4 regions of the Nonomuraea sp. NPDC026600 genome follow, and region 3 is predicted to be linked to each of the others. Evidence: riboswitches for the same ligand, from Rfam matches in the RefSeq annotation. Region 3 holds a riboswitch; each other region holds the start of a gene.

Region 1 (7,530 bases), 340 kb from region 3:
TGCTCGGCGTACCCGGAACCGACGGCCTGTTCGTCGGCCGGGCCGCGTGGGACGTCGCGGAGTTCGTGGAGCTGGTGCGCATCGGGGCTCGGGCCGGTGCCGCGGGACCGCGGGATGCGAGATAGTCGGAGGCGGGATATCCCGATCCGGCAGGAGGTGTGATGAAGGAGCTGCCCGCGGAGGGCCGCCTGGATCGGCAGCGCGCGCGCCAGCGCGCGATCGCCGCGGACGTGATGGCGGACGGCTCGGTCCGCATCGAGGCACTCGTGGAGAAGCACGGGATCAGCCTGATGACCGCCCACCGCGACCTCGACGCGCTCGTCGCCCGGGGGATCGTCCGCAAGAGCCGGGGCGTGGTCACCGCCCTGCCGTCCAGCCTCGTCGAGGCCAGCGACCTGTTCCGGCGTGGCCGTCAGCAGGCCGAGAAGGCGGCGCTCGCCCGGGCCGCCTGCGCGTGGATCGAGCCGGGACACTCCGTCATCCTCGACGACTCCACCACCACCTTGACCCTCGTCCCGCTGCTCCGCGACAAGGCGCCCCTGACGGTGATCACGAACTTCGTGCCCATCATCGAGGACCTGACCGGCGAACCGGACCTCACGCTCATCGCGCTCGGCGGCCGGTTCCACCCCTGGGCCAACTCGTTCATGGGGCACATGACCGTCGCGGCGATCCGCCAGGTGCGCGCCGACATCGTCATCATGTCCACCTCGGCCATCACCGACGACATCTGCTTCCACCAGACCGAGGAGACGGTCGACACCAAGCGGGCCATGTTCGACTCGGCGGCCACCCGGCTGCTGATCGTCGACCACACGAAGTTCGACCGCCGGGCCCTGCACGCCCTCGCCCCGCTGACCGACTTCGACCAGGTCATCGTGGACTGGCGGACGCCGGCGGAGCACGTGGAGCGGCTGCGGCGCAAGGGCGTGGACGTCACCGTGGCACCCGCGGCACGCGGTCATTGACGTCCTGGTTGTTGGCAAAGACATGCCTGAGCAGGCAGATATCCGTTCTTCAGGTGGTCGGCTCTTAGAATGACGTGATCATCTGCCTGGCGGTCGCCAGGTTCTTCCCGGCTGATGGTGTCCGGACCGCACTACACCCATGCCAGTTGGAGGAGCCCCTATGCGTACTGTCACGCGCGCGGGTGTCTACCGCGCCCTCGCCGTCGTCGCGGCACTCACCCTCGCTCCGGTCGCCGCCCACGCCGACCCCGTCCCGTCCGAACGGGAGCTGATCGACTCCGTCCCCATCCCGGTGGTCAAGCAGCACCTGCGGGCGTTGCAGGCCATCGCCGACGCCAACAACGGCACGCGCGCGGCGGGCACCGGCGGCCACGACGCGTCGCGCGACTACGTGGCCGCCAGGCTCAAGCAGGCCGGCTACAAGGTGACCATCCAGTCGTTCGAGTTCCCCTACTACGAGGAGAAGTCCACCGCGCTGATGGAGCAGCTCTCCCCCGAACCCGAGCTGTACGCCCCGACTCCGCCCGACGGCTCCTCCCTCGGCGACTTCGCCACGATGAGCTACTCCGGAGCCGGTGACGTCACCGCGACCCTGCAGAACGTCGACCTGGTCCTGCCGCCCGGCCCGACGCCGAGCACCTCCACCTCCGGCTGCGAGGCCGCCGACTTCGCCGGGTTCACGCCGGGCAACATCGCGCTGTTGCAGCGCGGTACCTGCACCTTCCTGCTCAAGGCGCAGAACGCCCAGGCGGCCGGCGCCGTGGCCGCGATCATCTTCAACGAGGGTCAGCCGGGCCGGACCACGACTCCGCAGGGCAACCTCGGTACGCCCGTCCCCATCCCGGTCGTCGGCGCGAGCTTCGCGGTCGGCGAGGAGCTGTCGTCCCCCGCGGGCACGGTGGTCCACCTCAAGACCGACACGATCAGCGAGCTCCGCGCCACTGACAACGTGATCGCCGACTCCACGTGGGGCGAGTCGAGGAAGGTCGTCATGTCCGGAGCGCATCTGGACTCCGTGCCGGCCGGGCCGGGCATCAACGACAACGGCTCGGGCAGCGCCGCGCTCCTGGCCGTCGCCGAGTCACTCGGCAAGGTCCCCACCCGGAACAGGCTCCGCTTCGCCTGGTGGAGCGCCGAAGAGCTGGGCCTGCTCGGTTCGAAGTTCTACGTGAACAGCCTGAGCTCCAGCGCCCGGAGCAAGATCAAGCTCTACCTCAACTACGACATGATCGCCTCGCCGAACTACGCCTTCAAGATCTACGACGGCGACGACTCGGACGCCACGGGCGCTCCGGCCGGGCCGGCCGGGTCGGACGAGATCGAGAAGCTGTTTGAGAAGTACTTCGACACGCTGAACCAGGGCCACGGCGGCACCGACTTCGACGGCCGCTCCGACTACGGCCCGTTCATCGACGCCGGCATCCCGTCCGGCGGCCTGTTCACCGGAGGCGAGGGCATCAAGACGGTCGAGGAGGCGGCCCTGTTCGGCGGCACGGCGGGCCAGCCCTATGACGCGTGCTACCACAAGGCCTGCGACACCGTGGCCAACATCGACGACAAGGCCCTCGCGTTGAACACCGGCGCCATCGCCACCGCCGCCGCGGTCTACGCCTACAGCGTGGACCTTCCCGGCCCGTCCGCCGCTTCGAAAGCCACAGCGCCCGCCGCGGTCGCCGCGGTCGCCGCCGCCGCCGATGCCGGTGGCGGTGCCGCGCTTCTCGGAAGATCCACGCGATAGTCGAACCCCGATAAGGGTGCGGACGTACCCGTCCATAGGGGACGCTTGCCCAACTGAGGGATGCTCCCGACAAAGGAGGACGCGGTGCTATTACCCGGGCGTCGGGCTCTCTTGTACGGCGGTCTGGCCATCGCGGTCGGCCTCCTGGCGCTGGCCGGCGCTCTGTGGATCGGCGGAGGCGGACCGCCGCCGCCGATCAAGGGACTGCCGACTCCCGGCCCGTTGACCGTCTGGGGACTGTCGGTGACGCGGCTGGCCTTGGACCTGTGCTCCATCGCCACGGTGGGAACGCTGGTCGCCGGAGTGGTCCTCGCCCCCCGCGACGCGCCGGAGGCGCACGCCTGCGTGCGCGCGGCGGGCTGGTGGGCGCTGGCCTGGGCGGTCTGCGCGCTGATGACCTACCTGCTGACGCTGTCGAACATCCTCAGCATGCCGGCGAACGAGGTACTCCGCGACTTCCCGCTGTTGAACTTCGGCACCACCCTCCCCCCGACGCAGGCCATGCTCGTCGTGACGTGCACGGCCACGGTCGTGGTGCTCGCCTCCTCCCGGATGGCGGAGGCCGGGCTCCCCCGGTGGACGGGGGTCGCCTTGCTGGTGACCGCCGGGTTCGGCCTGCTTCCTCCGGTCTACGTCGGTCACGCCGCGTCGGCCGGAGATCACGACATCGCGGTCTCCGCGCTCATGACGCACCTGCTCGCGGCGGCCGTCTGGGTCGGCGGACTGGCGGCCGTGCTGGTCCACTTCCGCCGTTCGGACCGGCTTGAGAGCGTCGTGTCCAGGTTCAGCACGCTCGCCCTGTGCTGCTTCGTCGCGGTGACGGTGTCCGGCGTGGCCGGCGCCTGGGTCCGGATGGACACGGTGTCGCAACTGTGGACGACCCGCTACGGTGTGCTCGTCCTGGCCAAGGTGACGGCGCTGGTGGCCCTGGGCGTGTTCGGGGTGATCCACCGCCGCCGCACCATCGCCGCGATCGCCGAACGTACGACACGAGGCACCTTCACCCGGCTGGCCACCGGCGAGATGATGGTGATGGCCGCGGCCACCGGACTGGCCGCCGGCCTGTCGCGCTCCGCGCCGCCCGCCAGCGGCGGCCACAACGACCTTCTGGGCTACGACCTGGCGCCCTACTCGGTCGGCGCGCTGATCACCGAGATCCGGCTGAACCCGCTGGTCCTGCTCGCCCTGGCGCTTCCGGCCGCCGGCTATCTGGCCGGGCTGCGCAGGCTCGCCCGGGCCGGCGACCCGTGGCCGGCCGGCCGTACCGTCGCCTGGTTCGCCGGGCTGGCGGTGCTGGCGGCGGTGCTCGTGGGCGGCGTGAGCGGCTACGCGCGGGCGATGCCGTCGGCGCACGCCCTGCAGTACACCGTGCTCAACGTCATCGGGCCGCTGCTGCTGGCCTTGGGGGCACCACTGACGCTGACCGCGCGGGCCATCACCCCCGGATCGCAGTACGGCGACATCGCCTCGGCCATCCTGCGCAGCCGCCTGGCCGGGCGGCTCACTCATCCGATCGCCCTCCTGGCCGTCTACGTGCTGCCGATCGTCGTCCTGTACGGCACCGGCTGGCTGGCCTGGTCGGCCGCCAACCAGGCGGTCCACCTGCTCACCCAGGTGCTGTTCTTCGGCACCGGGCTGCTGTGCTGCTGGCTGCTGGCCGGGGTCGATCCCCTGCCGCGGCCGATCACGCGGCGGGATCGCGTGTGGGTGCTCGTGGCCGTCGTCGCGGTACAGGTGGTGGTCGGCCTGTTCCTGCTGTCCGGGCCGCCGCTGGCCCAGGAGTGGTTCTCGCAGGTGACTCCGCGCGGCGCGTCGGGTGTGGCGGCCGATCAGCGGCTGGCCGGACTGATGTACCTGACCCTGCCCGTGCCGGCTCTCGCCGCGCTGGCCATACGGCTGACCCGGTCGCGGAAGAGCGCCCTGCGGCTCGTCGCCCAGGTGGACGTGCGGGTGTGAGGCTCGGCCGGGATCCGTTCGGCCGCGTCGAGGCGGTCCGGCCGAGGGGTCCGTGAGCTGGGCGTTCTTGTTGTGCGTGTTGACTCGAACGGGATGAAGAGATACGTTCCGGTAGATTTCACGATTGGCCAAGGGAAATCCGGTGAGAAGCCGGTGCGGACGCGCCACTGTATCCGGGACATAGATCCCGGGAGCCAGGTCGCTTGGCCACCGTGACCTCGTTAGTTGGGACGCGTCATCCCCGAGGAGGCACTATGAGTGGCCTGACCACTCCCACGTCCGTTCCCTTCCCCCGCCTGCGCCCATGGCTGCTGGCCGTACCCCTGCTCCTGTTGGTGGCCTATCTGGTTCTGATGGACAACGGAGCGATCTCACAGACCGGCAACTACCTCCACGAACTCATGCATGACGGGCGGCACCTGCTCGGCGTGCCGTGCCACTAGGCGGCGAGGTGGTACGCACCCTGCTGGTCAGAGGGCTGCTTCTGGGCCTGCTGGCCGGACTGATCGCCGGTGGTTTCGCGTTCGCCTTCGGTGAGCCGAGTGTGGACAGCGCGATCGCCCTGGAAGAAGCCGCCCAGCCGCCCGCGGCCGAGGCGGCCGGTCACGATCATGGAGAGGAGGCGGTGGTCAGCAGACCCGGCCAGAAAGCCGGGCTGTTCCTGGCCACCGGGCTGTACGGGCTGGCCGTGGGCGGAGTGTTCGCCCTGGTGTTCGCGGGGTTGAGGGGGCGGGTCGGTCCTCGCTCCGAGGGCGGGCTGGCGCTGGCCGCCGCCGCCACCGCCTTCGTGGCCATCATCCTCATTCCGTTCCTGAAATATCCCGCCAATCCACCAGCGGTCGGCGATCCGGAGACGATCAACAGCCGTACCCTGCTCTACGTGATCATGATCGGGGTCGGGCTGGCCTCGACCGCGATCGCGGTGGCGAGTGGGCGGCGGACGCAGGGCGGGCCGTGGGCACGCTGGATCGTCACGGTGGTGACGTTCCTGGTGCCGGTGGTCGCCGCCTGGTGGCTGCTGCCCAGAGTCAACGAGGTGCCCGCGAACTTCCCCGCGACCCTGCTGTGGGAGTTCAGGCTCGCGTCGCTGGGTACGCAGCTCGTCTTCTGGACCGCGTTCGGCGTGCTCTTCGGCTGGGCCTGCGATCGGGCGGCCCGCCGCCCGGCCGCGGTTCCCGTCGCGGTGCCCACGCCGAGCTGAGAGGTGCTGTTCGTACGGCAGGCCGGCACACCGGGAACACGGTCGGCCTGCTTCCCCATGGACGAGAACGCCGACCCGTCGAGCCTGGCCAGAGCTACGGCCCTGGCCAGGGCCAGGTCCTGGACGGGTCGCGCGCTGGTGGCCCCGGCCAGGGCCGCCGGCCAGACCGCCGTCGCCATGGGACTGCTGCCGTCGGTGGTCCAGGCTCTCGCGGAGGCCGACCACGGCAGTTGGAGCGGCGTGCCGTACGCGAAGGTCGCGGAGGCCGAGCCGGACGCCCTGGCGAGCTGGCTCGCCGACCCGCACGCCGCGCCCCACGGCGGGGAGAGCCTGGCCGCGCTGGCGGCACGCGTCGCGGCCTGGCTCGACGCGGAACACCGGTCCCCCGCCATCGTGGTCTGCGACGTGGGGGTGATCAGGGCCGCCCTCGGCCACGCGCTCGGGCTGAGCCCACTGGCCGCCAACCGCTTCGACCTGGCGCCGCTGTCCACCACTGAACTGTCCAGCGCGCGCGGCGGCTGGCGCGTCGCGCATGTCAACCGGAAGGCCACCCTTTGATCGTCACCTACCCGTTCAGTGCCGTCGTCGGGCTCGCGGACCTGAAGCTGGCGCTGGTGCTCAACGCCGTCTCACCGCGCGTGGGCGGCGTGCTCGTACGCGGCGAGAAGGGCACCGCCAAGTCCACCATCGTCCGCGCGCTGGCCGCCCAGCTCCCGCCCGTGGACGTCGTGGCGGGCTGCCGCTTCGCCTGCGATCCCGCCGCGCCGGGCGACGAGTGCCCCGACGGGCCGCACGAGCCGGGCGAGCAGTGGCTACGCCGCCCCGCCTCGCTGGTGGAGCTGCCCGTCGGCGCCTCCGAGGACCGGCTGGCCGGCTCGCTGGACGTGGAGCGGGCACTGACCGAGGGCGTGAAGGCGTTCGAGCCCGGCCTGCTGGCCGCCGCCCACCGCGGCGTGCTGTACGTGGACGAGGTGAACCTGCTCCACGACCATCTGGTGGACCTGCTGCTGGACGCGGCCGCCCTCGGGATCTGCTACGTCGAGCGCGAGTCGGTGTCGGTACGGCACGCGGCCCGGTTCCTCCTGGTCGGCACCATGAACCCGGAGGAGGGCGAGCTACGGCCGCAACTCCTCGACCGGTTCGGCCTGACGGTGGAGGTGAAGGCGTCACGCGACCCCGGCGAACGGGCCGAGGTGGTACGGCGGCGCCTGGCCTTCGACGCCGATCCCGGCGCCTTCGCCGCCCGGTGGACGGCGGAGGAGTCGGCCCTGGCCGACCGGATCGCGCGGGCCAGGGCCAGGGTGCCCGAGGTGCGGCTGCCCGACGCCCGGCTCACGCAGATCGCCACGGTGTGCGCCGCGTTCGAGGTGGACGGGCTCCGCGCCGACCTGGTCACGGCCAACGCCGCCATCGCGCACGCCGCATGGCAGGGCAGGGACGTCGTGACGACCGAGGACGTACGTGCCGCCGCCCGCCTGTCGCTTCCGCACCGGCGGCGGCGTGACCCGTTCGACGCGCCCGGGCTGGACGAGTCGCTGCTGGAGGACCTGCTGGCCCGGACGGGAGAGGACGAACGCCCCGACGGCCCGGACGATCCCGGAGGCGCCGACCGCCCTGGCGATCCCGGAGACTCCGACGATCCCGATGGTGCCGGTGGTCCCGGCGAT
Region 2 (7,530 bases), on a different contig from region 3:
ACGCGGCAGGCGAGGTCTTCACCCGTCCGCCCTGGGGTGAGCCCCGCGAGACGGCCCGTGCGGTCGCCGACCGGCTGGCCGCCGACGCGCTCACTCCTGGGTTCACCCTGGCGGCGGCCTTCCTCAGCGATCAGTTGCACGGGTTCGCCTATGGCCTGCGCTGCTCCCGGCTCGCGCTGACGGCCTCTCGCCTGCCGCGTGGCGACTTCACCCTCAAGGAACTGGCGGTCCTGCCTCCGGCGCGCGGCTGCGGGCTGGGAGTCAGGTTGCACGACGCGGTCCTGACCGCTGCCCCCACCGCGTCGTGGTGGCTTGCCACTCATCCCGGAGCGGTCGCGGCCCTGGGGCTGTACCGGCATCGGGGCTGGCGGGTGGCCGCGCTCCACAAAAGTCAGGACCGGACCAGGCTCATCATGCTCCGCGAGTCCGGGTGACGACCTAGAGTGACTCACCGGCTGGCCGGATCCGGACACGAGACATCCGCGGGTAGCCCGTCGAGCGAAGGATCGGCAGCCGCCTCACACAATCCAAGATCCGCAAGGAAGGAAAGTGTGATGCAACTCCGAAACATCGCCACCGCGGCGGTCCTGCTCGCCATCCCCATGATGGCGGCCCTCCCGGCGCAGGCGGCGACGTCACAAGCCGTGGCCGTGAGCTGCCAGGGCTACACCGCGACCATCGTCGGCACGGCCGGTGCCGACGTCCTCAGCGACACGCCCGGCAACGACGTGATCGCCCTGCAGGGAGGAAACGACCAGCTGACCGACACAGGCGGCGACGACATCGTCTGCCTCGGCGACGGCGACGACCGCTACATTCCGCAAAGCGACATAGACGGCAGCGGATTCGACCAGATCCAGGCCGGACCCGGCAACGACACCGTGTACGGCTCCGACGGCAACGACCTGATCAGGCTCGGCGACGGACAGGACGCCTTCTACGGCTCGACGGGCGCGGTCGGCTTCCCGTTCGACAACAACGACACCGTGTACGGCGGAAGCGGCGGCGACCTCCTCGAAGGCCGGATGGCCAACGACAGCCTGTACGGCGAGGAGGGCACCGACCTCATCGACGGCGGCAACGGCAACGACTACCTGGACGGCGGCCCCGGCAACGGCGACGTCCTACGCGGCGGCGACAACGACGACACGCTCCGCGGCGGGGCGGGCCTCAACGACGACGGCGACGGCGGGCCCAACTTCCCCGGCCAGGACAAGTGCGCGCTCGACCTGGAGACGCGTACCGGATGCGAGCAGATCATCCCGTGATCGCAGTCGAGTAACCCCGTCCTCTACGGCGCAACCCATTGACGACCCTGGCGTCGCCACTTACGGTTCTTATTGCGAATAACTCGCAATTGCGAGATACGTGCAAGCTATCCATGAGGAGGATGGCCATGGCACATGTCGCATTCGAAGAGATCGAGGACCTCACGGTCTGCGTGAGGGCACACACGCCGGCAGTCGACACCGAGTTCGCCTGGAACGAGGACGACGACAAGTGATCGACCGCGGGAGACCGCCCCCGGTCTCCCGCACCGCAATCCCCGACCTCGCACCTCCGGAGGCCTGCCGGATGACCAGCCCGCTCCGCATCGCCCCCGGATACCAGCTCTACCCTGGCGCCAACGGCACCTGGCGCTGCCACGAGCCCGACGGACGCGTGACCCGCATCCTGGCTCCCGACACGCTGATGCGGCGCCTTCCCGAAGCCCTGACCGGCTCCGTTCCGATGGACGAGGACCTGACCGACCTGCTGCAAGCCCTGGAAGAGCGCGGGATACTCACCCGCCAAGACAATGTTCCGCTCCTGGCCGATCGCGAACCGGCGTACTTCCCGGTCGCCGTGGTCCTTGCCGCGACCACCTTCGCCCCAGTCACCGCCGTCACCGACGTCGCCCGCGACCTCAACCTCGTCATCGCCGCCGGCGACCGCATCATGACCATCCTCAACACCCCAGCGCCCGTCACAGACCGCGTGCAGGCGCCACCCCCGGGCCCCATCGAGCCGCGCGTACGCTTCGACGACGTCCGCTTCCGCTACGGCCCCGACCTCCCCGAAGCGATCACCGGCGCCACCTTCGACATCGCCCCAGGCCAGTCCATCGCCCTGGTCGGCCACTCCGGCGCCGGCAAATCCACCTGCGCCAACCTCCTGATGCGCCTGTGGGACGTCACCGCAGGCACGATCACCATCGGCGGCCACGACATCCGCGACTTCCCCCAAGAAGACCTACGCCGGATGATCACCCTCATCCCCCAGGACGTCTACCTGTTCAACATCCCGCTACGCGACAACATCCGCCTCGGCCGCCCCGACGCCACCCACGAGGAGGTCGAGGCCGCCGCCCGCGCCGCCCACGCCCACGAGTTCATCACCGGCCTGCCCGACAGCTACGACACCCTGCCCGGCGAACTCGGCGCCCGCCTGTCCGGCGGCCAGCGCCAGCGCATCGCCATCGCCCGCACCCTGCTCAAGGACGCCCCCATCCTCATCATGGACGAGGCCGTTTCCAACCTCGACGCAGAAAGCGAGCAGGAGGTCGCCGCCGCCATGTCCGCAGCACGGCGCGACCGCACCACCCTGGTCATCGCCCACCGTCTGTCCACCATCCGCACCGCCGACCACATCGTCGTCCTCGACGACGGCCACATCGCCGAAACCGGCACCCACGCCGAACTCCTCGGCCACCCGGGCGCCTACACCCGGCTACTCGCCACCCAACTGGCCGGGCATTGACGATCGCCAGGACTACCACGACGGCGAGGCGGACATCGCTGGCCGACCGCCGTCGGGAGGGCTGGATGCTCGCCCGGCTGACTTCGACTCTGGGGCGGAGCGTTCCCTGGATCCGAGCCAGGCGCGTCGAGCAGGAGTCAGGCGAGGCGAGCGTGGAGCGCGGCTAGGGTCGCGATATGCGCATCGTGTCGTTGTTGCCCGCCGCCACCGACATCGTGGCGGTGCTCGGGCTGGGTGGTGACCTGGTCGGACGGACGCATGAGTGCGACTGGCCGCCCGCGGTGGTGGAGGCGGTGCCGGTGGTCACGGCGGCCGAGTTCGCCGCGGATCGGATGAGCAGCAGGGAGATCTCCGATGCGGTGGGCGGTGCCGCCCACCAGGGTTCGTCGCTGTACACGCTCGACGTCGAACGCCTGGCGGACCTGGCCCCCGATGTGGTGCTGACGCAGGACCTGTGTGAGGTGTGCGCGGTCTCCTACACGGGGGTGTCGCGGGCGGTGCGGCTGCTCGACTCCGGCCCACGGGTGATCAGTCTCGAACCGCGCACGCTTCCTGAGGTGCTGCGCTCCATCGAACACCTCGGCAAGGCGCTTGGAGTGGCGCACGCGGCGTCCCAGCGGGTCGCCGAGCTGGAAGACAAGCTCGCGGCAGTGCGGTCCACGGTCGCGGACCGGCCGAGGCCACGGGTGGCGGCGATCGAGTGGCTGGATCCGCTCTGGCCCGCCGGCCACTGGGTCCCCGAGCAGATCCGGGCAGCGGGCGGTGAGCCGCTGCTGGCCGAAGCGGGCGAACACACCACCGCCATCGACTGGGAGAGGGTGCGGGCCTCCCAACCCGAGGTGATCCTGCTGATGCCCTGCGGCTTTCCTCCCGAGCGAACGCGAGCGGAGTGGCGCCTGCTGACTCGGCACCCGGGCTGGGCCGACCTACCGGCGGTCCGCGCGGGCCAGGTGTGGGTGCTGGACGGTCCGGCGTACTTCAACAGGCCCGGGCCGCGCGTGGTACGAGGGGTGGAGGTCCTTGCCCAGGTGCTCCACGGTGTGCACGCCGGCGCTCCCGTCAAAGCTGGGGAAGCGCATCGGGTCTGATGGATGGCGCGCGCTTTGTCGTTGATGGGTGGTGTGCGAGCATGGTCAGCGTTGGCGAGCGCGGAACGAGGAAGCCGGTGTGATTCCGGCGCGGTCCCGCCACTGTGATCGGTGAGTGATCCCCGGCGAAAGGCCACTGCCCACGGGTGGGAAGGCCGGGGTGAGCGTCGACCCGAGAGCCAGGAGACTCACGCGGTCGCCTCCTCGAAGACATTGGGGCGGATCTCCCCAAGAGAGGACGGTGACCGCCATGCCGCGCCCCCTGCCAGAGGTGGCCGTGTTCGCCGGGTCAGCCGCCGCCAAGATGGTGGAGCCGTCCGGCCTGCAGCCCGCGGACGAGCGCACGCTCGCGGCTGCTGTCGCCGACATCACCGCCATCGGCGGCTACTTCGAGCTCCTCCTTCCGGGCTCGGATGACTCCGACTGGCACCAGCTTCCGGACCTGCTCACCGGCTCTCACGTCCTGGCAGCGAAGATCGACGAGGTGGCGGACCAGCTCGGCACCCGTGAGCGTAGAATCGCCGCCTCCATCCTGTTCCAGGGTCTGGCCGCCCACCTGTGGTCCCCGCCCCTCGGTATGGTCGTCGGGAACAGCCTGCTGCTCGACGTCCTGCCTGAGAATCTCCGCTGGCGCCCCATTCCCAGTGGTCCGCTGCCGCTGCGCGCCGACCGCCTGACGGGCTGGCATGTACGCGCTCCGGACAAGGTCGCCGCGCTGCTCCATCGCAAGGTCGTCAGCGAGCAGCTTGAACCGCTGGCCGCGACGATCACCGGCATCGTCAAACTGGCGCCCGGCCTGTTGTGGGGCAACGCCGTCTCCGCCCTGGCGGGCACCGTCCATACCTTGGCCCAGCAGAGCCCCGGCCTGGCCGCCGCAGCTGTGGGCCTCGGCCGCGACCTCCTGGAGATCGGATTGCTGCGCGGCACTGGTGAGCTGGCCGAGCCGACGCCCGGCCACCCGTTCTTCGTCCGGCGCAGCTGTTGCCTCTACTACCGCCTACCCAGCGGCGGCAAGTGCGGCGACTGCGCCCTCATCCCCGACAAAACCCGCCGCGAACAGTGGGAGCGGGCCGTACGGGGATCCGGAGAGACCTGAACGAACACGATGACCAGCCTAGGTAGTCGCGAACTAGCTCGCGCTGTCCTTGAGGGAGCTGCCGTCGTTGGTGGCCACCTCATGCGCCACCGTGATCAGCCCGTCTTCCAGCTTTAAGTCGCTCCATGAGGCCGGGGCGCGCCGCCACCCCGGGCTGGGCAGGCGTGCCTCGCAGGTTGTCGAGAAGTTGTCCAGGCGCTGGAAGAACTGCCACAACCAGCGACCGCCGCGACCGAGTACGGCGAGCAGGCCAAGCCCAGCGGCGACGATCCCTGCGGCCACGAACACGTCGAGCGTGAGGTTCCCGGTCAAAGAGGTTCTCCCTTGCTACGGGTGTCCAGATCCGGACAGGCGTGAGGGGTCAACCCAGAGGATGCTTGGGCGTCTCACAGGTCCCCATCTCTCCCTGGAGTCGCGCCAATGGGCTATCCGCAGCAGCCTCAGGATCCGTACGGCCAGTCAGGGCCGCAACAGCCCTATGGCTATGGCGGGCCTCCACCGCAGTACGGGTACGGTTACCAGCCGCCCACCAGCCCGCCGCCTCCACCGCGCCGAAACGTGGGCCTGATCGTGCTGTTGGCCGTTGGCCTTCCCCTGATGCTGTTGGGAGGCTGCGCCGCTTTGGTCGTGGTACTTGGGGACACCGGCCGGGATGTTGTAGTCACTGAGGCCGACTCGCCGAACATGGTCTTGCCGTCCCGCGAGCCAGCGTCGAAGCAGCCGACGGAAGAGGCGACGGCGGAGGCGGCGAAGAAGGAGCCGTCGACGGCGGCGGTCGGCGGCTCGATCACTCTGCAGGGAACGGATCCCGGGCTGAAAATGACCGTGACGGTGAACCAGCTGGTGAACCCCGCCTCGCCGGCACAGGACTTCCTGAAGCCGAAGAGCGGCAACAAGTTCGTCGCCGTTCAGGTAACGCTCGCCAACGTTGGCCAGGCTGTGTACAGCGACGCTCCGGGAAACGGGGCCATGCTGATCGACGGCGAGGGCCAGCAGTACCGGTCGACCATCTATGAGGTGCGGGAAGGCCAGGCGTTCGGCGGCAGCGCGACGATCAACGCGGATGATTCTCGCAAGGGCATGATCGTGTTCGAGGTGCCGGAGTCGGCGAAGCTGGTCAAATTCCAGTTCGCGCTGAACAGCGGTTTCGCTGATCAAAAGGGCGAATGGACACTCAACTGATGCAACAGCCGCAGTTCCCGCCGCGATACGACGGTTAGGCCCCCGGCTCCGGAACGCCGCGCAGCCGCTTGTTCTCGGCGGCGAGCTCGTCGCGTTCGGCTTGAACGTCGTCCAGCGCGACAGACAGGACAGCCGCCTCGTACACGGGCATCCCCCATCCGCTGCTTCAACCGGGCGGCAACGGCTTCCAGATGCTACCCCGGTCACGTCCGGACAGTGACCTGGAAGACCGTGCGCGGTCCGGCAGATGATTGTTGAACCAGCTCCACGATTCGAGGCTCACCCACGAGGCCGAGACTGGGCGGCAGCCTCTTGCCCCGGAACTTCTCACAAACACATTTCTCAACACCAACCAAAACAAAACGTATGCTTTAGGCCCTCAATGGACCTATGCACGTACTTTGGGCCGCATGAACTGGATCGAACGCTTGTCAGACTTCTGGTACGGCAACCGGGGGCGCTGTGGCAGGACCGCAGGGTAGCGACTCGATTCAGGGCGCGGTGGTGGAGTCGTCTCGCCTGGACGATCTGCTGATTGAAGCCGTGTTCAGCGCCGGGGCCCATTTCGGCATCGTGTATGTCCTGGACGCAAGCCGTCAGCTCCTGCAGATGGAGACGACGATAGGGCTTCCTGCCGCTATCGCCCGAACCTGGTCCAGGATCAGGACGAATGATCGCGTGCCCGTTGCGGTCTCGGTGCGTGAGCGGCGGCTGACCTGGCTCAGCGATCGGGTGGACCTGGCCCGCGAGTTCCCGGCGGCGGCACTGTCGCTGCCGTACCACTTCGCGATGGCCGCCTCTCCGGTCTGCTCCGGTGGTGCCATCTGGGGCGGGTTCGTCCTGGGATGGCCTACGGGAGGCGAGTCCGGGCTCACCCGGTGTCAGCTCGACGTCATCGACGACACCTGCGCCAGAATGGGCGACCTGCTTCGCCGGGCGAGTGAGCGGGGCCGGCCGATCATCCCCAAGCCCTTGCCCCGGATCTTGGACCCAATCCAGGCTCACCGGCCGTGGCCGTACGCCGGACTGACCGCGCTGGCGTGTCTCAACTGCCTGCCCGAGGGCTACTGTCACCTGGACACGCACGCGCGCATCACCCTCATCACGGCGCCGGCCGCGGAGTTGCTGGCTGCGAAGGCGTCCGAGATGGTCGGCCAACGCCTGGGCACGGCGCTGCCCTGGCTGGACGACCCCATCTATGAAGACCGCTGCCGGACCGCGATCGTCAGCCACCGGGCCACCCAGTTCGCCGCCCGCTGCCCCGACGGGCGGCGGCTGTTGTTCCAGTGCTATCCGAGCCTGCCCGGTATCACCATGCGGATCACGCCCATCACCACGTCCGAGGCTCCCGTCGAGGATGCCGACCGGCGTCCGCGGGTGATCGGGCAACACGGCATGTTGCACCTGGCGGTCTCCCTGGCACGG
Region 3 (7,530 bases):
TAGGTGGAGGTAGGCGCGGTGAGCCGGGCCCGCTGAGGTACACGCGGTGAAGGGTGTCCGGTGAAGTAGGCGCGGTGAGCCGGGCCCGCTGAGGTACGCGCGGTGAAGGGTGTCCGGTGAGGTAGGCGCAGTGAGCCAGGTACGGCGAGCTAGGTGCGGGGGTGCCAGGAGGCCGCGCCCTGGTGAACGGCGGAGTGGACGGCGCGGGCCAGGCGGGCGCCCCAGGTCGAGCGGGGGCCGCCGAAGAGTTCCTCCGGGCCGTCAGCGCGTACGGCCAGGCAGAGGGCGTCCGAGGCGGTGCCGGTGCACGGGAAGCCCGCCTCGATCAGCGCCTGCGACTTGGCCTCCGTCATCGTCATCACGGCGTTGACCAGGGCGGCATCGGTCATCGCGACCGGCATCACGGCCATCAGGTTGATCGTCCCCACGGGCGGCCTGGTGGCGGCCGTCTCGATGGGCATCGGAGTCGGCCCGGGGTCGGCGGCGGCCGGCTCGGCGAGCATCGGGGCCAGTTCGGGGTCGGTGGCGCCTTCGGGGGCGGCGGCCCAGGTGGGGACGCGTAACCCGACCGTGGCCACGACCTCCACCTCCCCGTCCACCGCCCGCGCGTACCGCTCCACCGAGGCCGCCGTCATCATCCCCACCCCGAGGCCGTCAGGCCCGAGCTCGCGAAGGTGATCGACCGGGTCCATCCGCGAGTAGCCCGCCACGACCTGCGCGTTCAGCACCCACGTACGCGCCCCGATCCCCCCGCCCAGCAGCGCCGAGGAGACCATCCGCCACCCCGGCCCGAACTCCCACAGCAGCGACCCGAGCCGCACCCCGTCCTCGACCCGATACGCCAGCTTCACCAGACTCCCTTCACGAGATCCCCCTGACCAGGTGCACGACGGGCCGCCCGCCGGGACCGAGTGAGATCTCCACCCGGGCGTCGAAGTGCGTGCCGACCAGCGCCTCCGTGAGCACCTGTCCCGGCTGCCCGGCGGCGACGGCCCGGCCGCCGGCGAGCAGCAGGAGCCTGTCGGCGTACTGGCCGGCGAGGGTCAGGTCGTGCAGCGTCGTCACCACGGTCAGCTCGTCGGCGAGCCTGAGCCGGTCGACCAGCTCCAGCACCTGCTGCTGGTGGCCGAGGTCGAGCGCGGTCGTGGGCTCGTCGAGCAGGAGCGCGGGCGCCTGCTGGGCCAGCGCTCTGGCCAGGACCACGCGCTGCCGTTCGCCGCCGGACAGCTCCCCCAGCCGGCGCTCGGCGAACTCGGCGAGGTCGAGCCGTTCGAGCACGGACCCGGTGACCTCCCGGTCGTGGCGGCTCTCCCTGCCGAGGTAGGGGATGTACGGGGTGCGGCCGAGCAGGGCGTAGTCGTACACGGTCATGTCGGGCGGCAGTGAGGGCGTCTGGGGCGCGTAGGCGACCAGCCTGGCCCTGTCCCTCGGCCTGAGGGTGCTCGCGGCCCGGCCGCCGACCGTGACGTCGCCCCGGTGGGCGACGACGCCCATGACGGCCTTGAGCAGGGTGGACTTTCCGGCGCCGTTCGGGCCGATGATCGCCAGCCATTCGCCGCGCCGTACCGCGAGATCGACGTCGGTGAGCACCTCCCGCTCGCCGAGCCGCACCGAGAGAGCGCTGGTCTCGATCATCCGAGCAGGCCGGGCCGCTGCCGGCTCAGTGGTGCCGGTCATGTGGCGGTCTGCCGGGTCATGCGCAGGATGGCCACGAAGAACGGCGCGCCGACGAACATGGTGACCACCCCGATGGGCAGCTCGGCGGGGGCGATGACGGTGCGCGCGATCAGGTCGGCGAGCACGAGGAAGGCGGCGCCGCCGATCAGCGACAGCGGCAGCACGATCCGGTACGAGCCGCCCGCCAGCCGCCGGACCACGTGCGGGATGACAATGCCGACGAACCCGATGAGACCGCTCACCGCCACGGCCGCCGCAGTGGCCAGGGACGCGGCCAGCAGGACCGCCAGCCGTACCCGACCGGCCCGCACGCCCAGGCTGCTGGCCTCCTCGTCCCCCACCGACAGCACGTCGAGCATCCGCCCGTGCGCGAGCAGCAGCACCGAAGAGACGACGGCGTACGGCAGCACCAGCCAGAACTGGTCCCACCCGCCGCCCACGTCGCCCAGGATCCAGGAGTAGATGCGCTGCAGTTCCTCGACCTTGAACTGCTGGATGAACGTCTGGATCGCGGTGAGGAACGAGGTGACGGCCACCCCGGCGAGCACCAGCGTGGCGGTGCCGCCCGCGCGCCCGGCGGTGTTCCCGAGCACGTACGCCAGGAACACCCCACCAACGGCCCCCACGAAGGCGGCCACTGGGATGCCGACCACGGGGGTCGGCACCAGCACGATGACCACGGTGGTGGTCAGCCCGGCTCCGGCGGCGGCGCCGAGCAGGTAGGGGTCGGCCAGCGGGTTGCGGAACACCCCCTGGTAACCGGCCCCCGCGATGGCCAGCAGCCCGCCGACCACGGCCGCCACCAGCACCCTGGGCAGCCGCAGCTCGAACAGCAGCCCCTGCTCCACGGGCGCCAGCCCCGAGTCCACGTGCACGTACGGCAGCCAGTCGACCGCCTGGAGCACCACCTGCCACGGCGAGATGTCGGCGGCCCCGCCGAGCAGCCCGGCGACCATGGAGACCGCGAGCACGCCCAGCGCACCCGCCGTCCACATCGGGCTGGACCTCACTAGCGGGTGGCCGCCTTGCCGACCGCGTCACTGATGGTCTGGGCCAGGTCGACGACGCGCGGGCCCCAGCGCGAGGCGATGTCGTCGTCGAGCTGGATCACCTGGTCGCCCTTGACGGCCGACAGTCCCTTCCAGCCGGGCCGCTTGGCCAGCGTGTCCTTGCTCTGCTGGCAGCACTTCACGTCCGCCAGGAAGATCAGGTCGGGGTCGGCCTGGGCGACGAACTCCGCCGACAGCTTGGGATAGCCGCCCGCCGGGTCCGGCGCCTTGTCGGCGATGTTGGTGAGGCCGAACATGCCGTAGATCTGCCCGATGAACGTGCTCGACGTCGCCGCGTAGGGGGTCTGGTCGAGTTCGTGGTAGTAGGTGAGCTTCTTGTCCTTTGGGGCGTTCGCCGCGAGCTTGTCCAGGGCCGCCTTCATGTCTGTCACGACTTGTCCGGCCTTGTCGGTGTTGCCGGTGGCGGCGCCGAGGTCGGTGATCTCGTCGTAGGCCTCGTCGAGCTTGGTGGCGGCCGGTTCCAGGAGGACCGGCACGTTCAGCTTGCCCAGCTCGGCGACGATCTTGTCGATGTCGTTGGAGACGATGACCAGGTCGGGCTTCTGGGCGACGATGGCCTCGACGTTCGGCTTGAAGCCGGACAGGTCGGTCTTGGGGACGCCGGCCGGGTAGTTGGACTGGTCGTCCACCGCGATGACCTGGGGGCCCGCGCCGATGGCGAAGAGCGTCTCGGTGTGGCTGGCGGAGAGCGAGACGATCCGCTCCGGCTTCTTGGCGATGGCGACCTTGCCGTTGGCCGCCTCGACCGTCACGGGGTAGGCGGTGGAGCTCGTCGAGCCGGCGGAGGTGGCTGAGCTCGCGGGTGACGGGGTGGTGGTAGTGCTGTTCTGGCCGCATCCGGTCAGAACGAGCGTTCCCAGCAGCGCGCCCGCGAAGGCCGTGCGTACGGGCCTCACGAGAAGTCCTTTCACACTGTCGGAACCGAGAGACCCGCTGAGAGCGACGGATCACCCTTTTCCACGAGGGTTGATGACGTCAGCGCGGAGGCAGGCGACCTGGCTATGACAGTTGCGGGACAGCGCCGGACTCGCACCGGACTTCGCTGCAACTCTGCGCGTCGGACAGACGCTATCAATGCTCCAGTTGGACGCTAAGTCAAGGGGTCCCCAACTGAGTCTCCGCCTCGGCGATGATCCGCTGCAGCCGGAGCCCGTGGGCCGCGTCCAGCGGGTGCCCGCCTCCCTCGCGTACGGTCCGCGCGAACTCCTCGGCGATGGTCACGAACGGATCGTCGTCACCGGGCAGCAGCACCGCGTTGCCCGTTCTGCCGTACACCGCGATGCTCGACGGCGGCAGGTCGCCGGCGGCGGCCATGCACAGCGACGCCTCGCTGACCGCGCCGCCCTCGTGGTCGAGCAGCAGGCCGGTCCAGCCGAGCGAGTTCCCGTGCGCGCGGACGCCGGTCACCGGGCCGAGCGCGGCGTCGAGCAGGTCGATCACGTGCGGCCCGACGTCCAGGAGCGCGCCGCGTTCGAGCCGCCACGGGGTGCCGAAGGGGTGGCCGCCCAGCAGGACGTTGGAGATGTTCGCGGCGTGGCCGCCGAACGCCTCGATGCCGGCGCAGCGTGCCAGGAACGCCCTGACCTGCGAGGTATAGCGCATGGTGAGGACCAGTTGCGAGGCCACTCCGGCCTCGCGCACGGCGTCCGCGAGGCGCCGCGCGTTCTCCAGCGAGTCGGCGAGCGGCTTCTCCAGCAACAGCGCCTTCCCGGCCCGCGCCGCGCGCACCCCCAGTTCGGCCTGTACGGCCGGCGGCACGCAGAACGCCACGGCCTCGCACGCGTCGAACAGCTCCTCGACCCGCTCGAACACCGGCGCCCCCAGCCCGGCGGCGGCCTCCGGACGGCGCGCCCATACCCCGGCAAAACGGAGATACGGGCTCTTGACCAGCATCGGCGCGTGCGCGCGCTCCGCCCACGGCCCCGCTCCGATCAACCCGACCGACACCGGCTCCATTCCGCCCCCTTTTGATCCGCTTCAAGCACCCTAGAGTGATTCAGCGGCGTCGCGCCATTGGCGCAGGGCGTGCTCGGGGCGATGGGCGAGGGTTCCGGAGTCGATGACGATGGTCTGTCCCGTGATGCACCGCGACTCGCCCGAGGCGAGGAAGGCGACGAGGTCGGCCACGTCCTCCGGGGTGCAGGCCCAGGGCAGCAGGCGCTCGGCCGCCTTGTCGGCCAGCCGGTCCCGGCCGAGGGCCTGCGCGGCCGCGTCGGTCAGGACCAGGGCGGGGGCGACGGCGTTGCAGCGGATGCCGCGCGAGCCGTACTTGGTGGCCACGTAGCGGATGAACCCGGTCAGCGCCGCCTTGGAGGTGCCGTAGGCGACGTGCGCCACGTCGCCCAGCAGGCCCGAGACCGACGAGGTGAGGACGAAGGCGCCGCCGTCGGACATCGCGGGGGCCGCGTGCTTGACCATGAGCAGGGCACCCCGCAGGTTCACCGCCATCGTGCGGTCCCAGACGGCCACGTCGAGGTCTTCGAGGTCCTGGTCGCGGCCGTAGGTGCCGGGGCCGAGCGCGGCCGCGTTGGAGTGGACGACGTCCAGGCGGCCGAACGAGGCGATCAGGTCGACGACCGCCCCGGCCACCTGCTTCTCGTCCGACACGTCGCAGGTGAGCGCCGTGGCCGTGCCGCCCCTGGCGCGGATGGCGGTGGCGACCGACTTGGCGCCGGCCGCGTGCACGTCCAGAACGCCCACGCAGGCGCCCTCGGCGGCCAGGCGCGACGCGCACGCCGCGCCGATGCCCGAACCCGCGCCCGTCACCAGGGCGACCTGCCCGTCGAACCGGCCCGGCGCGGCACTCACCACGTCACCCGCAGGGCCGTCAGTCCCCGTCCCACGATCGACTTGCGGTAGACGATGGGCTCGTCCGCGAGCCTGAGGTCGGGCAGGCGGCGGCCGAGCACGTCGAGCGCGGTGCGGAGTTGCAGCCGGCCGAGCGCGGCGCCCACGCAGAAGTGGATGCCGTAGCCGAACACCATGTGGGCGTCGGCGTTGGGCCGGTCGATGACGAACCGCTCCGGGTCGGGGAAGACGCTCTCGTCGTGGGCGGCGGAGTCGATGGAGAGCAGCACCAACGACTTTTCCGGAATTATCACGTCATGTAGCGAAATATCCGTTGTGGCGTACCGGAACGATCCGAGAGCCGCGCCGTCGATGCGCATGCACTCCTCGACCGCGTTCTGGATCAGCGGCGGCGGGACCGGCCAGGCGTCCTCGCGCAGCAGGCGCAGGACGCTGTTGGCGAGCTGGTTCGGCACGGTGTCGTTGCCGCCGAGCAGGATCGTGGAGATCAGCTCCACCACCTCGCGGTGGCTGAGCTCGGAGCCGATCAGCGAGGTCATGAGCGAGGTGAAGTCGTCGCGCGGCTCCTTGGCCCGGGACGCGACCAGCCGATCCACGTAATCCAGATAGGCCAGGAAACTGTCGGCGAGTTCGAGCTGCCGCTCAGGCGGCTGCGGCGACAGGAAGAGCTGGAACCAGTCCTTCACGTGCGCCTGCACGAACCCCTCGTCAGCCTCCGGCACCCCGATGAACCGGGCGGTCAGCTTGATCGACGGCTCGTGCCCGATCTCGGAGACGAAGTCGGCCTCGCCCCTCGGCGCCACACGGTCGAGCAGGTCCTCGTTGAGCTGCCGGAAGTGCTGCTCCATGGCCGAGACCGCCCGTGGCGTGAACGCCTTCGACACCGAGCGCCGCAGCCTGGTGTGGTCGGGCGGATCGACGTTGGCCACGAAGCTCGACAGGAACGAGCCGTGCTCGCCCAGCTTGTCGCGTGTCTCGCGGGTGATGCTGCGGGAGATGGTCAGCGAACCCTCCGAGGAGAACCGCCTCGGGTCGCCGTACGCCGCGCGCACGTCTGCGTGCCGGGTCAGCACGTAGGCGCCGAGGTGCTCGCTGTGGAACACCGGCCGGTCCCGGCGCAGCCCGGCGAGGAACTCGTACGGCGAGGCGACGTGCCAGTCCGAGCCGACGTCGAAGTCCTCGATCATGCCCATGCTCACGAGAAGATCCTCCGTGGGTTGTCGACGAGCATCTGGTGGATCTGTTCCTCGGTGACGCCCCTCTTGCGCAGCTCGGGCAGGACGTCGCGGGAGATGTGCAGGAGGTGGTAGTTCGGGTGCCGCTGTCGTACGACGTCGGCATCGAACCGGTCGTTAAAGCAGTAAGAGTCGTGACTTAGCACCATTTGTCGGGCGTGGCCGCGTTCGCACATCGTCGCCACGATCGACACCCGGTCCTCGAACGGCGAGATCGTCTCGATGCCGAACCGGTCCATGCCCAGGTAGGAGCCGTTGGCGGCGAGTTCCTCCAGGTAGGCGACGTCGGTCGAGTCGCCCGCGTGGCCGATGACGACCCTGGTGAGGTCGACGCCGAGCTCGCCGAGCAGCCGCTGCTGTGCCAGGCCGCCCTTGGAGGCGCTGTGGGAGTGGGTGGTGATGGGCACGCCCGTCTCCAGGTGCGCCTCGGCGACCGCCCGGAACACCCGTTCGGTCCCCTTGGTCAGGCCGAGATGGTCGGTGGCGCATTTGAGCATGCCCGCCTTGACCCCGGTCCTGCCGATGCCGTGAACGATGTCCCGCACGAAGAACTCCGCCAGCCGGTCGGGCCCGCCGAACAGCGAGCCCGGACCCCGGTTGCCGAAGTACGGGGGCAGGGCGTCGTAGGTGTAGAGGCCGGTGGCGGCGACGATGTTCACGCTGGTCAGCTCGGCCACCCGCTGGACGGCCGGGACATACCTGCCGAGCCCGATGACGGTCAGGTCGACGATCGTGTCGAT
Region 4 (7,530 bases), 350 kb from region 3:
CGGGCGTGCGCGTCGTGTCGTCCCTGGCCGGGCGGGTCACCAACCCGCGGCTGCCGGTCGGCGAGGTGCGCGAGGGCGGGTTCGGCGGCCCTGAGGGGCTGGCCGCCTGGCTGGTCGCCGAGGGAGTCGACGCGGTGGTGGACGCCACTCATCCGTTCGCGGCGCGGATGACCGCCTCGGCGGCCGTCGCGTCGGCGAGCACGGGTGTGCCGCTGCTGGTCCTGCGCCGGCCGGGCTGGCAGGAGGGGCCGGGCGACGCCTGGCAGCGGGTCGGCTCCCTGGGGGACGCCGCCGACCTCCTGACCGAGCCTGTGCGGGTGTTTCTCACCACTGGGCGCCGGAGCCTGCCGGTCTTCAGCGGGCTCGCCGGGGTGTGGCTGCTGGCCAGGTCGGTCGATCCGCCTGAGCCGCCCGTCCCCGCCAACGTGTACGTGCTGCTCGACCGTGGGCCGTACACGGTCGAGGGCGAACTCGCGCTCATCCGCGAACACCGCCTCGACGTGCTGGTCACCAAGGACAGCGGTGGTCAGCTGACCACCGCCAAGCTCACCGCGGCCCGGCGGCTCGGGCTACCCGTGATCATGGTGAACCGGCCGCCGCTGCCCGAGGGTGTCCGGCTGGTGGACACCGTGGCGGCGGCCGTGGAGTGGGTTCACGGGTAGCGGCGCGGGGTGTAGACGGTTCCGCTCTTCGTCACGCGGGTGGTCGAGGAGCCGACGATCAGCAGGCAGCGCATGTCCACGCGCGCGGGATCCAGTTCGCCGAGCGTGGTGACGGTGACGCTCTCGTGCGCGCCGCCGACGTCGCGGCCGACCACCACGGGGGTGGCCGCGTCGCGGTGCTCCAGCAGCACGTCACGGGCGGCGGCGAGCTGCCAGGTACGGCTGCGCGAGGCCGGGTTGTACAGCGCCAGCACCAGATCGGCCCGGGCCGCGGCGGCCAGCCGCTCGGCCACCACCTCCCACGGCTTGAGCAGGTCCGACAGCGACAGCACGCAGTAGTCGTGGCCCAGCGGCGCGCCCACCCGGCTCGCCACGGCCTGCGCGGCGGTCAGCCCGGGCACCACGCGTACGGGCACGTCGGGGAAGTCCGCCGCCGCCTCCAGCACGGCGCTGGCCATCGCGAACACGCCGGGATCGCCGGAGGAGACCACCGCCACCCGCGCCCCTTCGCGCGCCAGATCCAGCGCGTGCCTGGCCCGCTCGGCCTCGACCCGGTTGTCGGTGCGGTGGCGGCGCTGGCGCGGGTTGGGCGCCACCCGGTCCACGTACGGGCCGTACCCGACCAGGTCGGTGGCCGCCGCCAGTGCCTCCTGCGCTTCCGGCGTCAACCACGGCCGTCCGGCGGGGCCGAGCCCCACCACGGTGACCTCGCCGGCGACCTCGGCCGGCGCGGGCGTGGGGACGAAGGTCCGTTCGGCCGGGCTGGTGAGCAGGGCCAGCGAGAAGTACGGCACGTCACTGGGGTCCACGTCCTTGAGCGGCGCCACTCGCTCGGCCCCCATGGTGGCGCGCTCGACGTACCAGGCGTCGTCCAGCCGCCCGGCCTCGGCCAGCGCGTCGCGTACCTTCCCGAACGTCCTGCCCAGCTTGAGCACCGCGGCCGAGTCGGTGGCGCGCAACCGCTCGGCCAGCGCCTCGGCGGGCAGCGTGCCGGGCAGCACGGTGAGCACCTCGTCGCGTTCCACCAGCGGGCGGCCCAGCACGGCGGAAGCCGCGCTGACCGAAGTGACGCCGGGCACCACCTCGGTCGGGTAGCGGTGGGCGAGCCGCTTGTGCAGGTGCATGTAGGAGCCGTAGAACAGCGGGTCGCCCTCGGCCAGCACGACCACGGTCCTGCCCGCGTCCAGATGCGTGGCCAGCCTGGCGGCGCAGTCGGCGTAGAAGTCGTCGAGCGCGCCCTGGTATCCGCCCGGATGGTCGGTGGTCTCCGTGGTCAGCGGGTAGAGCAGCAGTTCCTCGATCTGCCCTTCCCTCATGTACGGCAGCGCGATGGAGCGGGCGATGCTGCGGCCGTGCCTGGCGGCGTGATAAGCGATCACCTCGGCCTCGCCGATCAGCCTGGCCGTCTTCACCGTGACCAGTTCCGGGTCGCCGGGACCGAGGCCCACCCCGTACAGCCGTCCGGTCATCGTGATCACTCCGCTTCGCTCGCGATGGCGTTGACCGCCGCCGCCGTCATCGCACTGCCGCCGCGACGGCCGTGCACCACCAGGTATTCGAGGCCGCTGTCGGCCAGCGCCCGCTTGGACTCGGCCGCGCCGATGAAACCCACAGGGATGCCGAGCACCGCCGCGGGTGTGCCCGCTCCTTCCGCGACCAGTTCGAGCAGCCGGAACAGGGCCGTCGGCGCGTTGCCGATGGCCACCACGGCGCCGTCGAGCCGGTCACGCCAGAGTTCGAGCGCCGCGGCGCTGCGGGTGGTGCCGAGCCGTTCGGCCAGCTCGGCCACGCCCGGAGCGCCGAGGGTGCACAGCACCTCGTTGCCCGCGGGCAGCCTGCGCCTGGTCACGCCGGAGGCGACCATCATGGCGTCGCAGAGCACCGGAGCACCGTGGCGCAGCGCCGCACGGGCCCGCGTGACGGCCGACGGTGACCAGTCCACGTCGTTCACCAGGTCGGTCATGCCGCAGGCGTGGATCATCCGCACCACCACCTGGGCCACCTCGGGCGGGATCCCGGTGAGGTCCGTCTCGGCGCGGATGGTGGCGAACGACCGTCGGTAGATCTCGGCGCCGTCTCGGATGTAGTCGGTCACTGCTGCCTTTCCTGGTATCCGTCGGCTGTGGCGACCATCTGAACGACCGGCCCTCGGGGCAGCCCACAGCGCCGCTCGCAGCCGGCCCAGTGCACGGGCACGGCCATGGGACCATCGCGGCCCGCCACCCAGCGCCGCGCGTCTTCCCGCACATCGGCCAGCGATTTGGCGCAGCCGGGGCGGCCGGTGCACGCGGTCACGCCCACCCAGGGGGACGCCGGATCGGTCACCAGCCCGGCCACGTCGAGCAGCCGCGCCACGCGGCCGGCGTCGGCGCGGGACAGGTCGAGGAACACCACGGTCCGCCACGGCGTCAGCCGCACGGCGACGCCGGGCTCGGCGGTGGCGATTGCGCGGGCCTGGACGGCGGTCAACCGGCCGAGCGGGACCACCGCCTCCAGCGTCACGTGGCCGTCCCGCTGCTCGGCGAGCCCCGCGCGCCGTGCCTCCTGGGCGGATGGCGGGCCGTCGATTGCGACGCCGCCCAGCCGGGCGGCGATTCTGGCGGCGCCGTCCGCCAACTCCCCGATCCGCCACGCGGTGCGGTCACGCTGGGCCTCGTCATCGCGCGCAGGGGTGGTCTCCCGTTCGTCGAGGAACGCCTCGGCTGCGGCGATCATGTAGGACACCGCCGTCTCCCCACGTACGGAGAGTCCGGCGTCGCTGCCCGCCAGCAGCAGCCGGGCGGTGCCCCCCGCGCAGGCCGCGAACGTGACATCCGCGCCGAGCCCCACCACGTCGCCGCTCCCGTCGTCCAGCGCGAACAGGAACCGACCCGGCAGCCCGGCCAGACGGGGACATGCGCACAGCGCCCGGTCCAGCGCCTCCACCAGCGGCTGCGTGTCGAGCAGGCCCGCCGGTCCGCGTCCGCTCAGGGGTGAGGCGACGATGTTGCGCACCCGCTCGTGCGCGGCCGACGGCAGCAACCCGGCGGCGGCGATCCGCTCGGCGAAGGCGGTGGCCGAACGCAGGCCGCGCACCTGGACGTTCGCCCGGGAGGTCAGCTCGATCACCCCTGAGCCCAGGTCGGTGGCGCAGGCGGCCAGCTCGCGAAGCTGGGCGGCCGACACCGCGCCGCCGGGCAGGCGGACCCGGGCGAGCGGGCCGTCGGCGGCCTCGTGCACCTGTAGCGCCCCCGGACAGGCGTCGGGGCGCACACGTCCGGAAAAGTCGGCTATGGACACGAAGAGGATGGTAACGCCAGTTTCTTGCGGTGGTTGCCCCTGCCGTGGTCTGATCGGGAGGCGATAGCAATGGGAGGAAGCCGGTGCGAAACCGGCGCGGTCCCGCCACTGTGACCGGGGAGCGAACCCCACGAAGGCCACTGTCCGGCAACGGATGGGAAGGCCGGGGTGAGCGCTGATCCGGGAGCCAGGAGACTCCTGCCGTCGTGACACCCACGACCGGGGCGAGGACCCCGAGGGAGGATTGCGCCGTGCTCGGCGACAGCCATACCGTCCTGCTGCTCTCGACTTCCGACACCGACCTGCTGAGCGCTCGTGCCGGCGGTGCCGCCTACCGCCTGGGCAACCCCGCCAGGCTGGCGGCCGATGACCTGCCCGCCCTGCTGGAGGGCGTCGACCTGGTCGTGGTACGACTGCTGGGCGGGCGCCGGGCCTGGGCCGAAGGGCTTGACCACCTGCTGGCCGGACCACGCCCGGTGGTGGTGCTCGGCGGCGAGCAGGCCCCCGACGCCGAGCTGATGGAGCTGTCCACGGTCAGCGGCGGCGTCTGCGCGGAGGCGCACGCGTACCTGGCGCACGGTGGGCCCGCCAACCTCACCGAGATGCACGCCTTCCTGTCCGACACCGTTCTGCTGACCGGCCGCGGGTTCGCCCGGCCCGAGCCCACGCCCACCTGGGGCCGCCTGGAGCGCGTCGCGCGGGGGGAGAGCGGGCCGGTGATCGGCGTGCTCTACTACCGGGCGCATCATGTGGCGGGCAACACCGCGTTCGTCGAGACCCTGTGCCAGGCCGTCGAGGACGCGGGCGGTCGGGCGCTGCCTGTCTTCTGCTCCTCCCTCCGCACCGCGGAGGCCGGCCTGCTCGACATCCTGCGCACCGCCGACGCGCTGGTGGTGACCGTACTGGCCGCGGGCGGCTCCCGCCCGGCCACCGCGGGCGCCGGCGGCGACGACGAGGCGTGGGACGTGGGCGCGCTGGCCGAGCTGGACGTGCCGATCCTGCAGGGGCTCTGCCTGACGACCAGCAGGCAGGCGTGGGCGGAGAACGACGACGGTCTCTCCCCGCTCGACGCCGCCTCCCAGGTGGCGATCCCCGAGTTCGACGGCCGGATCATCACGGTGCCGTTCTCGTTCAAGGAGATCGACGAGGACGGGCTGACGGTCTACGTCGCCGACGCCGAGCGGGCCGCCCGGGTCGCCGGTCTCGCCGTACGGCACGGCCTGCTCAGGCACACCCCGCCCGCCGAGCGTCACCTGGTCGTGATGCTGTCGGCCTACCCGACCAAGCACTCCAGAGTCGGCAACGCGGTCGGCCTGGACACCCCCGCCAGCACGGTGAGGCTGCTCGCCAGACTCGCCGAGGCCGGCTACGACCTGGGCGACGGCTTTCCCGGCGTGGCCGAGCAGGACGGTGACGCGCTGATCCACGCGCTGATCGCCGCGGGCGGCCAGGACCAGGACTGGCTGACCGAGGAGCATCTCGCGGGCAACCCCGTGCGCATCTCCGCGGAGTCTTACGGGCAGTGGTACGCCACGCTCCCCGGCGACCTGCGCGCGGACATGGAACGCCATTGGGGCCCGCCGCCGGGCGCGCTGTTCGTGCACGAGGGCGACATCGTGCTGGCCGCGCTGCGGGCGGGCAACGTGGTGGTGATGGTGCAACCGCCGCGCGGATTCGGCGAGAACCCGATCGCCATCTACCACGACCCCGATCTGCCGCCGAGCCACCACTACCTGGCCGCCTACCGCTGGCTGTCGAAGGAGTTCGGCGCGCACGCGATGGTGCACGTGGGCAAGCACGGCAACCTGGAGTGGCTGCCGGGCAAGTCGGCCGGCATGTCCGCCTCGTGCGCCACGGACGCGGCGCTGGGCGATCTGCCGCTGGTCTACCCGTTCCTGGTGAACGACCCGGGCGAGGGTACGCAGGCCAAGCGGCGGGCGCACGCGGTGCTGGTGGACCACATGGTGCCGCCGATGGCCCGTGCCGAGACGTACGGCGACATCGCCCGGCTGGAACAGCTCCTCGACGAACACGCCTCGATCGCGGCGATGGACCCGGCCAAGCTGCCCGCGATCAGGGCGCAGATCTGGACGCTCATCCAGGCCGCCCGGCTGGACCACGATCTGGGGTTGGCCGACCGGCCGCACGACACCGAGTTCGACGACTTCATCCTGCATGTGGACGGCTGGCTCTGCGAGGTGAAGGACGCGCAGATCCGTGACGGCCTGCACGTGCTCGGCCAGGCGCCCGAGGGGCAGGTCCGGGTGGACCTGGTGCTCGCGATGCTGCGGGCCAGGCAGATGTGGGCGGGCCGGGAGACCCTGCCGGGGTTGCGCGAGGCGCTCGGCCTGGCCGAGGACGGCACGGCGAGCCTGACCAGCGTGGACGCCGCCGAGGCGACCGCCCGAGCCCTGGTACAGGCGATGGAGGAACAGGACTGGGCACCGGACGCGGCGGCGGAGGTCGCCCGCACGATCCTCACCACGGCTGATCCGGCGCAGGCCGACCGTCTGGATCTTGTGACGCGGATCCTCACCTTCGCCGCCACTGAGGTCGTTCCCCGGCTGGCCCGTACCACCGACGAGCTCGACCACCTCCTGCACGCCCTCGACGGCGGGTATGTCCCGGCCGGGCCGAGCGGCTCACCGCTGCGCGGGCTCATCAACGTCCTGCCGACGGGCCGCAACTTCTACTCCGTCGACCCGCGCGCGGTGCCCAGCAGGCTCGCCTGGGAGACGGGCCAGGCCATGGCCGATTCGCTGCTGGAGCGCTACCGCGCCGACACCGGCGAGTGGCCGCGCTCGGTCGGCCTGTCCGTCTGGGGCACCAGCGCCATGCGTACGGCCGGCGACGACGTGGCCGAGGTGCTGGCCCTGCTCGGCGTCCGCCCCGAATGGGATGAGGCCTCCCGCCGGGTGACCACACTGACGCCGATCCCGCTCGCCGACCTGGGCCGTCCCAGAATCGACGTGACCGTCCGCATCAGCGGCTTCTTCCGAGACGCCTTCCCGCACGTGGTGAGCATGCTCGACGACGCCGTACGGCTGGCCGCCGGGCTGGACGAACCCGCCGAGGACAACTACGTGCGCGCCCACGTGGCCGCCGACACCGAGGCGCACGGCGACGAGCGCAGAGCCACGATGCGGATCTTCGGCTCCGCGCCCGGCGCCTACGGGGCCGGTCTGCTGCCGCTGATCGACAGCGGCAACTGGCGCGACGACGCGGACCTGGCCGAGGTGTACGCGGTCTGGGGCGGCTTCGCCTACGGCCGTGACCTCGACGGCGTCGCCGCCCGGCCCGACATGGAGAGCGCCTATCGCAGGATCGCCGTGGCGGCCAAGAACGTCGACACCCGCGAGCACGACATAGCCGACTCCGACGACTACTTCCAGTACCACGGTGGCATGGTCGCCACGGTCCGCGCGCTCACCGGGAAGGCGCCGGCCGCCTACGTCGGCGACAGCACCCGCCCCGACGCCGTACGCACCCGGACGCTGTCGGAGGAGACCTCGCGGATCTTCCGCGCCAGGGTGGTCAACCCGCAGTGGCTGGCCGCGATGCGGCGGCACGGCTACAAGGGCGCGTTCGA

The links. Region 3 has a riboswitch for cobalamin ahead of AB0F17_RS06415 (ABC transporter substrate-binding protein). Riboswitches for the same ligand answer to the same signal wherever they lie in the genome.
Region 1: another riboswitch for cobalamin. It lies ahead of AB0F17_RS05095 (CbtB domain-containing protein); the one in region 3 lies ahead of AB0F17_RS06415 (ABC transporter substrate-binding protein).
Region 2: another riboswitch for cobalamin. It lies ahead of AB0F17_RS45415 ((2Fe-2S)-binding protein); the one in region 3 lies ahead of AB0F17_RS06415 (ABC transporter substrate-binding protein).
Region 4: another riboswitch for cobalamin. It lies ahead of cobN (cobaltochelatase subunit CobN); the one in region 3 lies ahead of AB0F17_RS06415 (ABC transporter substrate-binding protein).

The regions. Positions count from the first base shown of each region.
Region 1 is NZ_JBEZYD010000002.1:308,304-315,833, reverse strand. Features, by position in the region: gene AB0F17_RS05115 (triose-phosphate isomerase) at 1-125, shown strand, start outside; gene AB0F17_RS05110 (DeoR/GlpR family DNA-binding transcription regulator) at 162-968, shown strand; gene AB0F17_RS05105 (M28 family metallopeptidase) at 1,129-2,706, shown strand; gene AB0F17_RS05100 (cytochrome c oxidase assembly protein) at 2,791-4,662, shown strand; adenosylcobalamin (AdoCbl) riboswitch at 4,788-4,872, shown strand; gene AB0F17_RS05095 (CbtB domain-containing protein) at 4,917-5,105, shown strand; gene AB0F17_RS05090 (CbtA family protein) at 5,114-5,863, shown strand; gene AB0F17_RS05085 (histidine phosphatase family protein) at 5,921-6,421, shown strand; gene AB0F17_RS05080 (magnesium chelatase subunit D family protein) at 6,418-7,530, shown strand, end outside.
Region 2 is NZ_JBEZYD010000029.1:20,358-27,887, reverse strand. Features, by position in the region: gene AB0F17_RS45435 (GNAT family N-acetyltransferase) at 1-434, shown strand, start outside; gene AB0F17_RS45430 (calcium-binding protein) at 555-1,268, shown strand; gene AB0F17_RS45425 (ATP-binding cassette domain-containing protein) at 1,576-2,739, shown strand; gene AB0F17_RS45420 (cobalamin-binding protein) at 2,916-3,827, shown strand; cobalamin riboswitch at 3,842-4,038, shown strand; gene AB0F17_RS45415 ((2Fe-2S)-binding protein) at 4,078-4,923, shown strand; gene AB0F17_RS45410 (hypothetical protein) at 4,957-5,235, opposite strand; gene AB0F17_RS45405 (DUF4352 domain-containing protein) at 5,344-6,105, shown strand; gene AB0F17_RS45400 (GAF domain-containing SpoIIE family protein phosphatase) at 6,784-7,530, shown strand, end outside.
Region 3 is NZ_JBEZYD010000002.1:647,489-655,018, reverse strand. Features, by position in the region: gene AB0F17_RS06435 (hydantoinase B/oxoprolinase family protein) at 1-3, shown strand, start outside; gene AB0F17_RS06430 (adenosylcobinamide amidohydrolase) at 150-851, opposite strand; gene AB0F17_RS06425 (ABC transporter ATP-binding protein) at 862-1,677, opposite strand; gene AB0F17_RS06420 (iron ABC transporter permease) at 1,674-2,672, opposite strand; gene AB0F17_RS06415 (ABC transporter substrate-binding protein) at 2,687-3,643, opposite strand; cobalamin riboswitch at 3,715-3,835, opposite strand; gene AB0F17_RS06410 (Gfo/Idh/MocA family oxidoreductase) at 3,843-4,703, opposite strand; gene AB0F17_RS06405 (SDR family oxidoreductase) at 4,734-5,555, opposite strand; gene AB0F17_RS06400 (cytochrome P450) at 5,552-6,748, opposite strand; gene AB0F17_RS06395 (phosphotriesterase-related protein) at 6,751-7,530, opposite strand, start outside.
Region 4 is NZ_JBEZYD010000002.1:297,498-305,027, forward strand. Features, by position in the region: gene AB0F17_RS05045 (cobalt-precorrin-6A reductase) at 1-662, shown strand, start outside; gene AB0F17_RS05050 (precorrin-2 C(20)-methyltransferase) at 653-2,131, opposite strand; gene AB0F17_RS05055 (precorrin-8X methylmutase) at 2,137-2,757, opposite strand; gene cobG (precorrin-3B synthase) at 2,754-3,941, opposite strand; cobalamin riboswitch at 3,955-4,162, shown strand; gene cobN (cobaltochelatase subunit CobN) at 4,193-7,530, shown strand, end outside.